4 regions of the Glutamicibacter sp. FBE19 genome follow, and region 4 is predicted to be linked to each of the others. Evidence: riboswitches for the same ligand, from Rfam matches in the RefSeq annotation. Region 4 holds a riboswitch; each other region holds the start of a gene.
The links. A riboswitch is a leader RNA that binds a small molecule or an ion and turns the genes downstream of it on or off. The one in region 4 is predicted to bind thiamine pyrophosphate.
Positions count from the first base shown of each region.

Region 1: linked by a shared signal. The riboswitch ahead of H6F58_RS09180 (3-oxoacyl-ACP reductase) and the one ahead of thiO (glycine oxidase ThiO) in region 4 are both predicted to bind thiamine pyrophosphate.
Region 2: linked by a shared signal. The riboswitch ahead of thiC (phosphomethylpyrimidine synthase ThiC) and the one ahead of thiO (glycine oxidase ThiO) in region 4 are both predicted to bind thiamine pyrophosphate.
Region 3: linked by a shared signal. The riboswitch ahead of thiM (hydroxyethylthiazole kinase) and the one ahead of thiO (glycine oxidase ThiO) in region 4 are both predicted to bind thiamine pyrophosphate.

Region 1 is NZ_JACKQN010000004.1:212,805-216,467, reverse strand. Features, by position in the region: gene H6F58_RS09195 (bifunctional UDP-sugar hydrolase/5'-nucleotidase) at 1-554, opposite strand, end outside; gene H6F58_RS09190 (hypothetical protein) at 728-940, opposite strand; gene H6F58_RS09185 (HNH endonuclease family protein) at 1,078-1,785, opposite strand; TPP riboswitch at 2,203-2,296, shown strand; gene H6F58_RS09180 (3-oxoacyl-ACP reductase) at 2,383-3,183, shown strand; gene H6F58_RS09175 (NtaA/DmoA family FMN-dependent monooxygenase) at 3,180-3,663, shown strand, end outside.
Region 2 is NZ_JACKQN010000011.1:81,755-85,417, reverse strand. Features, by position in the region: gene thiC (phosphomethylpyrimidine synthase ThiC) at 1-1,573, opposite strand, end outside; TPP riboswitch at 1,569-1,678, opposite strand; tRNA gene H6F58_RS15620 (tRNA-Thr) at 1,854-1,925, opposite strand; tRNA gene H6F58_RS15615 (tRNA-Thr) at 2,448-2,519, shown strand; tRNA gene H6F58_RS15610 (tRNA-Met) at 2,567-2,640, shown strand; gene H6F58_RS15605 (GTP pyrophosphokinase family protein) at 2,767-3,498, opposite strand.
Region 3 is NZ_JACKQN010000017.1:4,385-8,047, reverse strand. Features, by position in the region: gene H6F58_RS17595 (aldehyde dehydrogenase family protein) at 1-17, opposite strand, end outside; gene H6F58_RS17590 (hypothetical protein) at 121-1,716, shown strand; gene H6F58_RS17585 (GntR family transcriptional regulator) at 1,713-2,078, shown strand; TPP riboswitch at 2,116-2,210, shown strand; gene thiM (hydroxyethylthiazole kinase) at 2,200-2,994, shown strand; gene thiE (thiamine phosphate synthase) at 2,987-3,628, shown strand; gene thiD (bifunctional hydroxymethylpyrimidine kinase/phosphomethylpyrimidine kinase) at 3,610-3,663, shown strand, end outside.
Region 4 is NZ_JACKQN010000008.1:62,977-66,639, reverse strand. Features, by position in the region: gene H6F58_RS13060 (GNAT family N-acetyltransferase) at 59-1,021, opposite strand; TPP riboswitch at 1,102-1,207, shown strand; gene thiO (glycine oxidase ThiO) at 1,205-2,329, shown strand; gene thiS (sulfur carrier protein ThiS) at 2,326-2,571, shown strand; gene H6F58_RS13045 (thiazole synthase) at 2,574-3,392, shown strand; gene H6F58_RS13040 (ThiF family adenylyltransferase) at 3,392-3,663, shown strand, end outside.

The sequences.
Region 1 (3,663 bases), on a different contig from region 4:
ACGGAGAGTCCACCGGCTTCACGAATTGCATATTCTTTGAGTGCTGGGGTTTTGGTGCCGGCTTGGTAAACGTTGGCGCCCAGTGCAAAATCCTCGCCGGACTGGCCGGTGGCTGCAGCAAAGCGCTCGGTGACTCGCGTGGCCAGGTCTTCAAAGCCCTTGTCGAACTCGTGATTGCCCACGACGGAAACATCCAGCCCGGCTGCACCCAGCGCATCAATGGTTGGAGCATCCTCCTGGGACGCGGAAGCAAAGGTCGAAGCCCCGATATTGTCGCCGGCCGATACGAACAACGTGTTTTCATTCTCGGCGCGCAGCTGGTCCACAGCTCCGGCGAGCACTGCAGCGCCGGCAGAGTCCCGATCGGCAGCGATGCGGCCGTGGAAGTCATTAATGCCAACTAGATCCAGGGTTACAGGATCAGCTGCTGGGGAAGCAGTGCTGATTGATTCCTCGGTGGGCATTGCCTGCGCCATGGCTGTTCCTGTGGCCATGAGCGAGAGGGTGGCCAAGGAGGCGAAACCGAGTTTTCTCATCTGCGCGAATGCAGACATGGGTACTCCTAAAAGTGACGGGTGTGACAAGACTTATGTCTATCGCATCTAGGTGAACCTGTCGATGCCTGCGGGTTAAATTGCTGTGCAGGGCCATGAGAACTAGCGGTTAAATAGTCGAAGCAACGCACCAGCCTGTGGTTGATACGTTGCTTCGAAAAAACTTGATGCGGCTAGAGCCGTCGGTTGTGGCGTGATTTGGTTGCTGTGACCGAGGAAGCTCCTACGATGGCACCGAGCATGAGCATGGCAGCCGCGATGAAGAAGACTGTGGACAGGATCCAGCAAGCCATGGCTGTGTCTCGATGCGCGGCGTTCAGGGCAAAACCAAAAAGGCACACGCTGGCAAGCAGCAAGAGCGCTCCCGACAACCGTGTCTTCATCATTGACCTTTGCAGCAGAAAATTTTGCCAACAATCACCACACATAATGACTATTGGCTTGAGTAATATCCATACTGTCACAAATCCATCGATTTGACGATAGCCCTTAAGGAGGATCTTTCACTGCGACTTTAGGCTAACTACACGCAAGCCTTCAGGATGCGTTCGATGGCATCGTGTTCGCCCTTGGTCATCCAAGCCCCATATTTCGCTTTGACCTGAGTCTGGCGTGAGACGTATTCGCAGCGGAAACTCTTGTTGGGAGGAAGCCATGTTGCGGCATCCTTGTCGCCTTTAGCCGCGTTCGTCGGCCCGTCCGAGGCCATGAGGTTTAGCGGGTCATTGGCGAATTCGAAACGAGCTTCCTGGTCCCAGCGCTGGGCGCCCTTTTGCCAGGCATCCGACAGCGCGACAACGTGGTCGATCTGAACTGCGGTGCTGGTTTTCTGGCCCCGAACAAAATTGATGGTGGTGTTGGTATACGGGTCGTGGAAAGTTCCGCTGAGCACTACGCAAGGCTTCGACGCAGATTTGTATTTCACGTGTTCCAAGTCGCGAGCCAGGATGTCATTGCGGGCATCGCAACCGTTGCGGTCCGGATCCTTCCAACCCTTGCTGAACTTTTCCCGTTCATAGCCAGTCTTGGGGGCACGGCCCTTGACGTCGATATCCGCGAGCAACTCAAGCGAGTCAGCATAGCTGGCGCGTTGCTCCGCGCTGTTGTGGGTAGTGTCAGCCTGCGCGTCGGGAACTCGATACTGCTCGATGGAATCAAGAGTTGAGCATCCAGTGAGGGCAAGGGATGAAGCGATGAGTGCAAATGAGATTGCGCGGCGCAGCAGCTGCATGCGGAAGTACGACTCCTAGGAAAGCGACAGTTGGCAAGGGGGACAGGCCCTTAGGAAACTATATGAAGCGGGGTGGACCATTTAGCTGCGTCCATGCCGTGTTTTAGTGTGAGATCGGTGTGAACCAGTTCTAGCGATCATGTCGAGACCTGCTGGCTATCGAGTTTCTGTTCCTCGATATGCATTGGTCAACTCGGTTTCCGACCTCAAGGCCGATTTATCTGTATCTTGTCGGGAAAGCAGCGAAGTGGTGGCATGGGTTTCCTTGCGTTGCGCAAATCCCGCTGCCGAATGGAGCCGGGAAATCACGGTTCCAGATGGCGCTCAACCCCGGGTTGCCCAAGAACCGAGTGCTGATACGCGCGGGATTCATGAAGTAATGTTCTACAGCTAAGCCGTGCGTGTGCTACTAATGGGAGCAGTGACACGGGGTGCCGCAGGGCGGCTGAGAGAACACCCGTTGAACCTGATCCAGTTAGTACTGGCGAAGGGAATGTCCTGGATTCTGCGTATGTGTGCACCCGAAGTGCTTGAACCGTCCGCGTCTTTGGTCAAAAATCCATTCGCCAACAGACGCCGTCAAGGAGTTCAAACAAGATGAGCACGGACACCCAATCACCAGCAACCCCCATTGCCCTTCCACTTGAAGAGCAGGTCATTCTTGTCACCGGCGGAGCTCGAGGGCTCGGTGCCGCCATCAGCAAGGCCTTCCTTGCAGCTGGCGCGAAAGTCGTCATCAATTACAACTCTTCGGAACAAGCAGCCAATGATCTCGTCGCGCTCTACCCGAATGATGCAGTAGCCATTCAGGCTGATGTTCGCAACGAATCTGCGCTCAAGTCGATGGTGGCTGAAGCCGAAGATCATTTTGGACAGCCGGTGACAACTCTGGTGAACAATGCCTTGGTGGATTTCTCCTTTAATGGCGACGCCCGCTCCACCGCCGAAGCGATTTCCGCCGCAGAGCTCAGTGCCCAGTTCGCCGGATCGGTGCTGGCTCCCGTAGCTGCCATCCAGGCTGTACTGCCGGGAATGCGGCAAACAGGATTTGGCCGCATCATCAATATCGGCACCAACCTATTCCAGCACCCGGTGGTTCCGTACCACGACTACACCGCCACTAAAGCTGCGCTGCTGTCCCTGACCCGTACCTTCGCTGATGATCTTGGGCCAGAAGGAATCAACGTCAACATGGTTTCTGGAGGGCTCCTGCGCACCACCGACGCCTCGGCTGCGACCCCCGAGGCAGTATTCGACCTGATCGCCTCGGGAACGCCATTGCGTCGAGTCACCACGCCAGCGGAACTGGCCGATACCGTCCTGTTCTTCGCTTCCCCGCTATCTCGTGGGGTTACAGGTCAGAACCTTATCGTGGATGGCGGGCTGGTGAAGGGATGAGCCAGAAGAAACAGGTACATTTGAATCTGTTCCTCTATGGAACCGGGCATCACCAAGCGGCCTGGCGTGCCGAGGACTCGGCGGCCGAAGAGCTTCCCGATACCCAGTACTACATCAAGCTGGCCCAGCTGGCTGAGAAGGGGCTGTTGGACGCGGTGTTCTTCGCCGATGGCCAAGCGGTGTCAGCCTCAGCTGCGCAGGCCGGTCCCACCTGGTTCTTTGAGCCGGTGACGCTGTTGTCGGCGATCAGCCAATGCACCACGAATATCGGACTGGTCTGCACCATCTCGGCCAGCTTCTACTCTCCTTTCCACGCGGCACGCATGCTGGGCAGCTTGCAGCATTTGTCCAACGGGCGCGCCGGGATCAACGTGGTGACGAGCATGTGGGATACCGAAGCGCAGAACCATTCGCTCACCGAGCTGCCTGCGCACGCGCAGCGATATGGCAGAGCCGCAGAATTCATTGACGTCTTGCGCA
Region 2 (3,663 bases), on a different contig from region 4:
CGCACATCGAGCAGAAGTGGGCTGTCTTGGCAGGTTCCGCAGGCAACGTCTCATCATGGAATTCCTGCGCTGTGACCGGGTCCAAGCTCAGGGAGAACTGGTCGTTCCAGCGGAACTCGAAGCGCGCCTTGCTCAGTGCATCATCGCGGGCGGTGGCCCCAGGATGCCCCTTGGCCAGATCTGCGGCATGCGCTGCAATCTTGTAGGTAATCACACCGGTTTTCACGTCATCGCGATTAGGCAATCCCAGATGTTCCTTGGGTGTGACATAGCAGAGCATGGCGGTGCCATAGCGGGCGATTTCGGTGGCGCCAATGGCGCTGGTGATGTGATCGTAGCCGGGTGCGACATCGGTGACCAACGGGCCTAGCGTATAGAAGGGCGCGCCGTCGCACAGTTCCTGTTGGCGTTCCACGTTCTCGCGGACCATGTGGAACGGGATGTGCCCCGGTCCTTCCACCATTACCTGAACATCGTACTTCCACGCGCGCTTGGTCAATTCGGCAAGGGTATCAAGTTCAGCGAATTGGGCCGCATCATTGGCGTCGGCAATGGATCCCGGGCGCAGCCCGTCGCCCAATGAGAAGGCCACGTCGTACTGCGCAAAGATTTCACACAACTCGTCAAAGTGCGTGTAGAGGAAATTCTCCTGGTGATGAGCCAGACACCATCCGGCCATGATGGATCCGCCGCGCGAAACGATCCCGGTGACGCGGTTGGCTGTCAGCGGGACATAGCGCAAGAGCACGCCGGCATGGATGGTCATATAGTCCACGCCCTGCTCGCATTGCTCAATAACGGTGTCCCGGAAAATTTCCCAGGTCAGTGCGTTCGCTTCGCCATTGACCTTTTCCAGGGCCTGGTAGATCGGCACGGTGCCGATGGGGACCGGCGAATTTCGAATGATCCATTCGCGGGTGGTGTGGATGTCATCGCCGGTCGAAAGGTCCATGACAGTGTCTGCACCCCATTTGGTGGCCCACTGCAATTTGGAGACTTCTTCGGCGATGGAGCTGGTCACTGCTGAATTGCCGATATTCGCATTGATCTTTACGAGAAACGCCTTGCCGATGATCATCGGTTCGGATTCAGGATGGTTGATATTCGAGGGGATGATCGCTCGTCCGGCGGCAAGCTCGCTGCGCACCAGCTCTACATCGCATTCTTCGCGCAATGCTACATAGCGCATTTCCGGGGTGATGACTCCCGCACGAGCGTAGTGCATTTGAGTCACTGCTGCCCCGTCTACGGCCTTGAGCGGCGGAGCGGAACGTCCAGCCCACTCATCGCTGGCAGTACCGCGGCGGACCGCTGAACGCCCATCGTCATGCAGGTTCCGCTCGCGTCCCGCATAGCGCTGCACGTCTCCACGCTCAAGAATCCAGGATTCCCGAAACGGCTTCAGTCCCTGCGTTGGTTCACTTCCCGGACCGCTGGTGCGATACACAACCACCGGCTCGTTGGGCTGGCCATTAGGGGAGTCCGCAAGCTGGATCTGCGTAACCGGAACTGAAATCCCATCGGCTTCGCGGAACGCGAGAGAGTGGGCGGAATGCTGTTCAAATTGTTCCATTGAGAAACTCACTTCCTTCGCCGGCATTACCCGGACAGGTTCAACGGTCGCGGACAGCTGCAGTCCGATCTCAGCCCTTGCCATGGGGCTCCCGTGTGGTCGCAGATGACACTAGCACGAAAATTTCTATCGGAGGCAAATGGGCCACACGGTGACGATCGGCCAGCGAAATGTTTTGTGCGAAGCGAGGATGAAATCCTGGCCATATTCGGTCCAGAATAAAAGTTCTGGGTAAACGAAAAGAGAGACAATCTGCAATCAGATTGTCTCTCTTATTTCGAGCCCCCTGCCGGAATCGATCCGGCGACCTCGTTCTTACCAAGAACGCGCTCTACCACTGAGCTAAGGGGGCAACGAGTAAATACTCTACACAGGTTTCTGACGTTTGCAAAATCCTGAATGAATTTGTAGCTGAGGTCACAAGCGTACTACTCAAGTCCGGAATGCGGACGGCGGGTCACTGCCTGCAGAAGTTTTCCGGGCGCCAGTATCCGATCAGGGAAAAAGTCTATTGGCGCCACATGGAGCATCGATGAAATCTGGTTCTTCTGGCCGCATTTGGGGAGTTCTTGGGACTCGCCTATTCGTATCCGGAGCCCTTGCAACATTCCTGCTGCGTTCGACGGGTACTGGGCTTGCTTGCCATGAAAATTAGAAGTGTTGCAAAGGTGCGCATAATTGCAGGCTGATCACCAAATTCCCCTCAGTGAGCATCGTCACCAAAGCACTTTTGTGCCACTGGTTGTGCCGCGCAAGTGCCAAAATTGCCAATAATCAATTCTGACTAGTAGTTATTCGCCTGAGCGGTATCGAATTAGAGGGTTGAGCGCCGATTTTTGTTTGTGCGGGAATCCGTGTAGAGTATTTACTCGTTGCCCCCTTAGCTCAGTGGTAGAGCGCGTTCTTGGTAAGAACGAGGTCGCCGGATCGATTCCGGCAGGGGGCTCTGAGTGAGAAGCTTTCTTGGCTTCTACTGGATTGCTTCTCACTTGTGGCGGCGTAGCTCAGCTGGTTAGAGCGCACGACTCATAATCGTGAGGTCCCGGGATCGAGTCCCGGCGCCGCTACAGATTTTGCCCCGAAATCCCCGGATTTCGGGGCTTTTTCGTTTCTGAAAATATCGGTAGCGAACAAGGCCTCCGAGCGCAACAATCTTTCGCTCGGAGGCCTTGCTCTGTTTTTTTGGACTAGCGCTACTGGGTAGCGCCCTTGTCGCGGTGGTCCTTGCCCGTTGAAGCTTCCTTGGCAAGCATGAGCAGTCCTTGTATTACCTCCGCGTCTACTTCTTGCCCGTTAGCGTTTTCGTCGTTGGCATCGTGGCCATGAACCTCGGTATGCAGTCGCTGCATCTGCATATCAAGCTTGGTGGCTACGGCTGCGGCTTCGGCAAGTTCTGAAGCCAAATAGGCAGGGACTTCGCCTTCGTACTTGTAAAAGATCTTGTGTTCCAGGCTGGCCCAGAAGTCTTGGGCGATAGTGCGGATCTGCAGCTCAACAATGACATTCACCGGTCCGTCCGAGAGGAAGACCGGGATTTCAACGATGGCATGCACGCTCTTGTAACCGCTTGGCTTTGGATTCTTGATGTAATCCTTGATCTGGATGACTCGAATGTCATTTTGCGCGGTCAAGGTATTGAGCACCTTGTAGATGTCCTTCACAAAGCTGCAGGTGATTCGGACACCGGCGATGTCGCTGATGTTCTCCCTGATGGCTGAGAGGGAAGGATGGATATTCCTCTGGCTCACCTTGCGCATGATGCTTTCCGGAGTTTTTACCCGGGAGGTAATGTGCTCGATGGGATTGTACTTGTGCAGGTAGAGGAACTCTTCACGAAGAATCGAGACTTTGGTCAGAACTTCGTCGACGGCAAACTGGTATTCCATCATGAATCGCTGGAACTGTAGCCGGAATGCCTGGGTCATTTCTTGTAGTTCGCCTGAACTCAGGTTTGCCGTAGAAGGCAGCGGGATAACGCCGCCGTTGTCTTCTGGGTTTGGAGTGGAAATCCTAAATCACCTCTGCAGGTTGGGGCGATGTCAACAGACACGAACGCTCTATAGTTTTAGCGTAGGTCATCCATCTAAGAA
Region 3 (3,663 bases), on a different contig from region 4:
GAAGTAAACAGACCCATGATTTGAGCGTACGTCACCAAACGGAAATTCCATCGATTAATGCGCCGAAGGATTCATTATGTATCAACTGTTTGATACATTAATTATCACCGAGGAGGCACGATGGCATCTCTATCAACACAATTCGGCACATTTGCCGTAGCGGCGCTGGTTGTTTATTTCTTATTGCGGGCATTCGGTCGTGCTAAGAACGGTGAACTGCTCAGAAGCGCACGACAGCACGCATTGTGGTGTGCAATCATCGGCTACTTTGCCACTGCCTCAAGCAATTGGTTCGGCGAAGCCGTGGACGTGCCCATAAGCGATCAAAGCAATCTCGATGTTGCGATGGGCATTGCTTCAGCAGCCACCCCTGGCCTGTGGGTCGCTTTCATCTATGTCGCCAGCCAGTACACCTGGCCACGCCGGTTGAAGCCGCTGCGCACCGCGACTCTTGCCCCACGTTCCTTGACGAGCCCGATACCCAAGAAGCTCGTTGCAGCAACGCTGGTTGTTCTGATCCTGGCCTGCGTGACGGTTTACTCTGTTCGAGACGTCGCAGCCATTGCACCATTGCCAGAGACTGAAATCAGTGCCGATGATTACTCCTACAGCAATCCTTCGCAGGACGGATTGCGTGCTGCCGGAGAGATCCTTCCTTACCTCTACGTGAGCTTCGGAATCCTCGCATTGGCTGCAATCGTAGCTTCCATTGTCATTCTTAGGCGTCGGCCACTTCCGGGAATCTCCGAGCACAATAACCGGCTGTTGCGCACCATCTGGCTGAACCGCCTCTACCGCACCGTTGCCGTATCGCTGGCGGTACAGGCGGGAGAGGCCCTGCACTACAAGGCGCGCTGGTTCCACAACGAGTCCACACGCTACATTGATGGATCAGGTGCGGGGATCGAGTACATGGATAGCATGTACAAAATCGGCAACAACCTGGACTGGACGGCGAACTACGCTGTCCTGGGCATTTCGGTCTTGATGCTTTTCTGGCGACCGCCGACGAACTTTGAAAATCTCCCGCGGGCAAAACGCACCGGGTTCAGCAGGCTGCGCGATCAGCTGTTCTCCCTGCAATACGCGACAGCCCTGCTCATGTTCGTTGCCATTTTCATCGCATGGCCGAATTTGCCTGTCAGCGATGACTACAAGTTGCCTACCGGCGAGCGCGAGACTTGGATGCTGGTGTTGTTCACCAGTGCCGCAGTGTTCTACCTTGCGTTGAATGCGCTTTACCTCGGGTACGCGAACGTGGTTTCACGGCAGATTTCTGCCGCTCCCAAGCATTCGGCAAAGTTGCCCATGTGGCCTTATATTTGCGCCGGATTGCTCATAGCTGCGTGCTTGTACTTCTTGCTCTTTCCCCCGTTGGACTACTTATGGGGTTTCGTTGCGCCAAGCAAAGTGGTTGTCATTGCCCTGGTAGTCCTGCTCGTCCTCGCGCATATGGGATTTGCCTGGTTCGCGCGTAGATCCATTATCCCGTGGAACGTTACGGCCGCTGAAGAAATCTGGTACCGAAGGGTTTTGGAACTGCGTTCCCTGCGAGCGGTCACCAGTGCCGTCGCGGCCATGCTGGTTGTCGGCTACGCGTTCCCGGTCCGCCTGGATCTTCTTGCCATCATGATCTTCTGCGTTCCGGCGGTCATATTCCTCGAACGCCCCAAGGACAGCGAAGTCATGTCCTTGCAGAGGTCAACGTCCGCATGAGCACACAGATCAGTGTGGACCTTGAGGCAGCCACCGCACCCTATGAGCAGATCCGCTCGCAGATTGCCGCGCTCATCAACCTTGGCGAGTTGGCGCCGGGCAACCGATTGCCGACCGTCCGCGCGCTGGCCACGGACTTGGGGGTTGCAGCCGGAACGGTGGCTCGCGCCTATAAGGAGCTGGAAGCCGAAGGGCTGATTTCCTCGAGGCGCCGCGCAGGCACCATAGTGAGCGAACGACCCGGATCTGTTGATACCCACGAAGACCTGGTGGCCGCGGTGGACCAGCTGTGGAAATTGGCGGCGGCGCAGCATGTTGACGCCGCGACACTCAAGGCATTGGTGGCACGACGCGAACCCTGAGGATTTGTTCTGGGCACCCCTTCTGCGTACTCTCTAAATCAGTGACACGGGGTGCCGGAGAAGCCGACTGAGATGAAACCCGTCGAACCTGATCTAGTTCACGCTAGCGGAGGGATGTCGCATGACTCTGCCTATCGTTGCCCAAAAATACCGGCAACGCTCCCCCTTGGTTTTTTGCCTGACGAATGCTGTCGTCACCAACTTCACCGCCAATGTCCTTCTTGCCTCCGGCGCATCGCCGGCGATGACCAACCTGCCCGGAGAGGCCGGAGGGTTTGCCGCCATGGCTTCCGCGGTACTGGTGAATCTGGGCACTCCAAGCACCGAGCAAATGGTTGCCATGGAGGAAGCGGTCCTCTCGGCGAGCGCGGCTGGCACCCCCTGGGTATTGGATCCAGTAGCCGTGGGCGCCCTTTCGGTGCGCACCGATTTCGCACGACGCATTGTGCAGCAGCGTCCGGCCTTGATCCGCGGCAATGCCTCGGAAATCCTGGCCTTGGCGGGCAAGGATTCCAGCGGCCGAGGTGTTGATGCAGCAGATACCGTGCAGGCAGCCCTGGACGCCGGACGCGAATTGGCCAAGGAGCACGGGTGCGTTGTTGCCATCTCCGGTGAAGCGGACGCGATCATCGACGCGCACCGCACCGTGCTGGTGCATACCAACGGGATCGGGTTGACCAGGATCACCGGTGGAGGATGCGCGCTGGGCGCCTTCAACGCGGGCATGCTCGCAGTGCACGAGGACCCCTTTGACGCGGCCATCGCTGCCCACGGATTCTATGGCCTCGCCGCAGAAAAGGCGCTGGCGGCAAGCAGCGGTCCGGGGAGTTTTGCCGTGGCCTTCCTTGATGCCCTGGCCGCCACGGAACCTGAAGAACTACAGAATTTGAAGTACGAGGAATTGAACCATGGATAATATCGGCGCATACCTAGTAGCCAACACCGCCAGCTGCACGCCACGCACCACCCTGGAAGTCATCGAAGGGGCGGTGGCCGGCGGCATCGAGTGGATCCAGCTGCGAGCCAAAGACGAGACCGCGCGCGAATTCTTCGAACTGGCCTACGCCGCGGCCCGCCTCACCGAAGGCAAGGCGAAGCTGCTGATCAATGACCGGATCGACGTGTTCTTGGCGGCCCGCGCGGCCGGGGCAACGGTCAGTGGAATCCACATCGGCCAGAAGGACATCCCGGTGCGCCTGGCACGCCAGATCATGGGCGAAGGCATCATCGGCTTGAGCGCTTCCACCGATGCCCAGCTGGCACAGGCCAACCTCGATGCCGAGGCGATCGACTACTTGGGGGTCGGCGCAGTGCGTGCCACTCCAACCAAAAAAGACCACCCAACCCCGATTGGGCTGGACGGTTTTGCCCGCGCCGCATCGCTGACTTCCCTGCCCTGCATAGCCATCGGGGCGATCACCGCGCAGGATGCCAGCGCCATCCGCGCTGGCGGCGGAGCAGGTATGGCCGTGGTCCGCGCCATCTGCAATGCCGACGACCCGCAAGCTGCCAGCGGGCAGCTGGTGGCAGCGTGGGCGGCAGCGCAGTGAAAAATATTCTCTCCATTGCCGGCTCCGACCCCTCC
Region 4 (3,663 bases):
CAGGAGCGTCGCGGAATCCACCGAGGATTCCGCGGCGTTTCTGTGTCTGGGCCCAGCCCTAGGGCAGGCGAAGTGGCAGCGGAGCTACAGCGCCGGGCAAATCAGTTCTTAGCCGGGCGTAGGTGTAGACGTCGATGCGTTCACCATCGACGAGGAATTTGCCCCGCTCGGTTCCTTCACGCAGAAAACCATTGTTCTCGGCCACGCTGCGTGAACCGGGATTATTGGCCCGCAGGCCAAGCTCCAAGCGGTAGAAATCAAGATCATCAAAAAGATAATTCGCCAGTGTGGCAACTGCCCTCGTAGTGAGCGAACGACCGCGATACTCCTTATGCATCCAGTACCAAATCCAAGCATTGGCATTTGAATGATCCAGCGTCCCGCAAACAAGCCCGATCAACCGGTCATTGGCAGTGATCGCCAACGGGAATTGGCTTTGTTCGCCGTTCAACAGGGCATCTACGTAGGCCCGTGCTTTTGCCGGCGTATCGGCATCGCCTTGGCGCCGCATATCCGGATGGGAAATGAACGCCTCGTATACGGAGCCCGCGTCCAACGCGCTGAGCTGCCTCACGCTGAATTCCTCGGCAACGCCTGTTGCCCGGACGCTGCCAGGCCCTGCAGGCTTGCTTCCGCCGTGGCCTGTGAGCGTGCCTTGGTGAAACAGCATCTGCCACTTGCCTTGCTCGCGGAACCATAATGAGCTGCGAAGTGCCGGGCGATGGCCGCTGGCCTTCCAGCGCAATTGGATGAGGTTTTCTGATAGTCGGATGGCCAAGGGCTTGCTAAAGCGCAACCGCTCAGCGGAAGGATCTTCAGTGGCCAGCAATTCCATGACTTGATCCCTGTCGTACGTTCTTCCGCTTGCGCCGATTTCGAAGAAGTTCTCATGCAGGATTTCGCCAAGCAATTTTCGGTTGCCACGCAGCGAGGCACTGAGAAGCTGCTGTTCCAGACCGGCAACCGCTCTGAATAGTTGAGAATCGACGGGCAATTCTGAGGGATATTCCTGTTGCGCCATGCCGGTAAGTACATCACAAAAGATGACGGAACTAAGTCAACTGCAGTTCGCTTTTCAGGGCTGCCTCATGCTTATAATCGCAAATACTCCGCGGGAGCCTGAAACCGACCAGGCTGAGAGGGCACTGAGCCGACCGCTACACCTGATGCGGGTCATGCCGCCGTAGGAAGGAAGCGTGCCACTGTGCATGTCAACATTGTTGGCTCCGGAATCATCGGCCTAGCCACCGCATTCGAGCTCAGTTCACGCGGCCACACCATCACCATCATCGACCCGGCACCTGGCCAGGGCGCCAGCTACGCAGCGGCCGGGATGCTGGCCCCAGCTGCCGAAACCGTCTGGGGCCAAGGCCCCCTGCACCAGTTGCTGTCCGCATCCAGCGCCCGCTACCCCCAGTTCGTTGATCGCCTGGAAGCGGCCACGGGCGTGCGTCCCGACTACCTGCAAAGCTCAACCCTGGTCGTCGCGGCAGAACCTGCCGACCGCGAAGCGCTCCACGATCTCGTGGAGCTGCAGAGCTCATTGGGATTGTCCGCCGAAAAACTGCTGCCGAGCCAAGCCAGGTCCTTGGAACCAGCCTTGGCCAGCAATATTTCCGGGGCGGTGCTCTGCGCTGAGGACCACCAGATCGATCCCCGTTCCGTCGTGCGCATCCTGCTCCAGCACTTCCACAATGACCTGGTCCATGAGCAGGCCGAAGAGCTGATCACCGAAGGATCACGCACCAGCGCCGTTCGCACGGCCACAGGAAAAGTTTTCGCAGCCGATCAAACCATTATCGCCACCGCGCTGGGCACGGTGAAGGGGCTGGGCAAGCTGCCATTGCGCCCGGTGCACGGCGACATCCTGCGGATTCAAAGCCCGCCAGGCCCCGCCCTGCTGACCAGGATTATTCGAGGCATTGTCCACCGGCAGAACGTGTATCTGGTTCCGCGCAAGGACGGCAGCCTCGTGCTCGGCGCCAGCGTTCGGGAAGACCAGAACCCGGAAGTCAATGTGGGCGCCATGTACAACTTGCTCGACAACGCCCGCAGGCTTGTCCCGGGAATTATCGACTGCTCGCTGAACGAAGTCATCGCAAGGCCAAGGCCGGCAACCGCCGATGACCGCCCGCTGATCGGGCGCATTGACCCGGGGCTGGTGCTCTCCACTGGCTATTCGCGCCATGGGGTGCTGCTCAGCCCCTTGGGATCCGAACTGACTGCGGATCTCGCTGAAAACAACAAAAGAAATCCACTGTTGAATGACGTTGATCCGCAACGTTTTCCAACACTTTCCGCAACCGCCGCACTGGAGGCCCTCGGATGACATCGATCAACATCATTTTTAATTCCCAGCAAGTTCAGCTGGAGGCCGGTACCAGCCTGCGCGAATTCATCAGCGCGCAAATCGGCAAGGAACTCGACGCAGATTCAAAAGCAGTCGACGGCAGCAAGCTGGGGGTGGCCGCGGCCGTGAACGGCGCAGTCGTTCCCCGCAGCAGCTGGAACAGCAAAGCTCTTGAAGACGGGCACAGCATAGAACTCGTTACGGCAGCCCAGGGAGGCTAAGCATGGAATCGCAAGAATTCACCGAGCTGGATCTCAACAACGATCCTTTTGTCGTCGCCGGGCGCACCCTTTCCTCGCGGCTTATCCTGGGCACCGGAGGGGCCACCTCATTAACCACGCTGGATAGCGCGCTCACCATTTCTGGCACGGAATTGACCACCGTTGCCATCCGCCATTTCTCTGCTGCCGGGGCAGGCAATGTCTATGAGCTGCTCCAGCGCAACAACGTCATTCCTTTGCCTAATACCGCAGGGTGTTTCACCGCCCGTGATGCGGTACTGACCGCGCAGCTGGCCCGTGAAGCGCTGGAAACGGACTGGATCAAACTTGAAGTGATTGCCGACGAGCACACCTTGCTGCCAGATCCGCTGGAACTGTACTCGGCAACCGAGCAGCTTGTGGCCGATGGATTCCAGGTCTTCGCCTACACCAATGATGACCCTGCACTGGCGCAGCGGCTCCAGGATGCCGGCGTGGCAGCTATCATGCCTGCTGGCGCTCCGATCGGTTCAGGTCTGGGAATTTTGAACCCGCACAATATTTCCACCATTGTTTCCCGTGCCAATGTTCCGGTGATCCTGGATGCCGGGGTGGGAACAGCCTCCGACGCGGCGCTGGCCATGGAACTAGGCTGCGATGCCGTGCTGCTGGCCAGCGCAGTGACTCGCGCGCATAACGCTCCGCTGATGGCCGCGGCCATGAGGGACGCTGTGCGAGCTGGCCGCGCGGCCCGTTTGGCCGGCAGGATTCCACGACGCGATACCGCACTTGCTTCCTCGCCCGCACAGGGAATGATGCAAACCTTGGTCGGGGAATTCTAATGCTGCGCCAACCGCTCTGCGAACCTGCTTCAGGGATCGATCCGGGGCAGCTGGCCCGCTATTCACGGCATCTGACCCTGCCCGGGGTAGGCGAAGAGGGCCAACGGCGCATCATCAACGCCAAGGTCCTGATTATTGGCGCCGGGGGACTGGGCAGTCCCATCGCCAGTTATCTGATTGCCGCCGGAGTAGGCCGGATCGGCGTACTCGATGATGACTCGATAGAGCTGTCGAACTTGCAGCGCCAGATCATGCATCGCGAATCCGATGT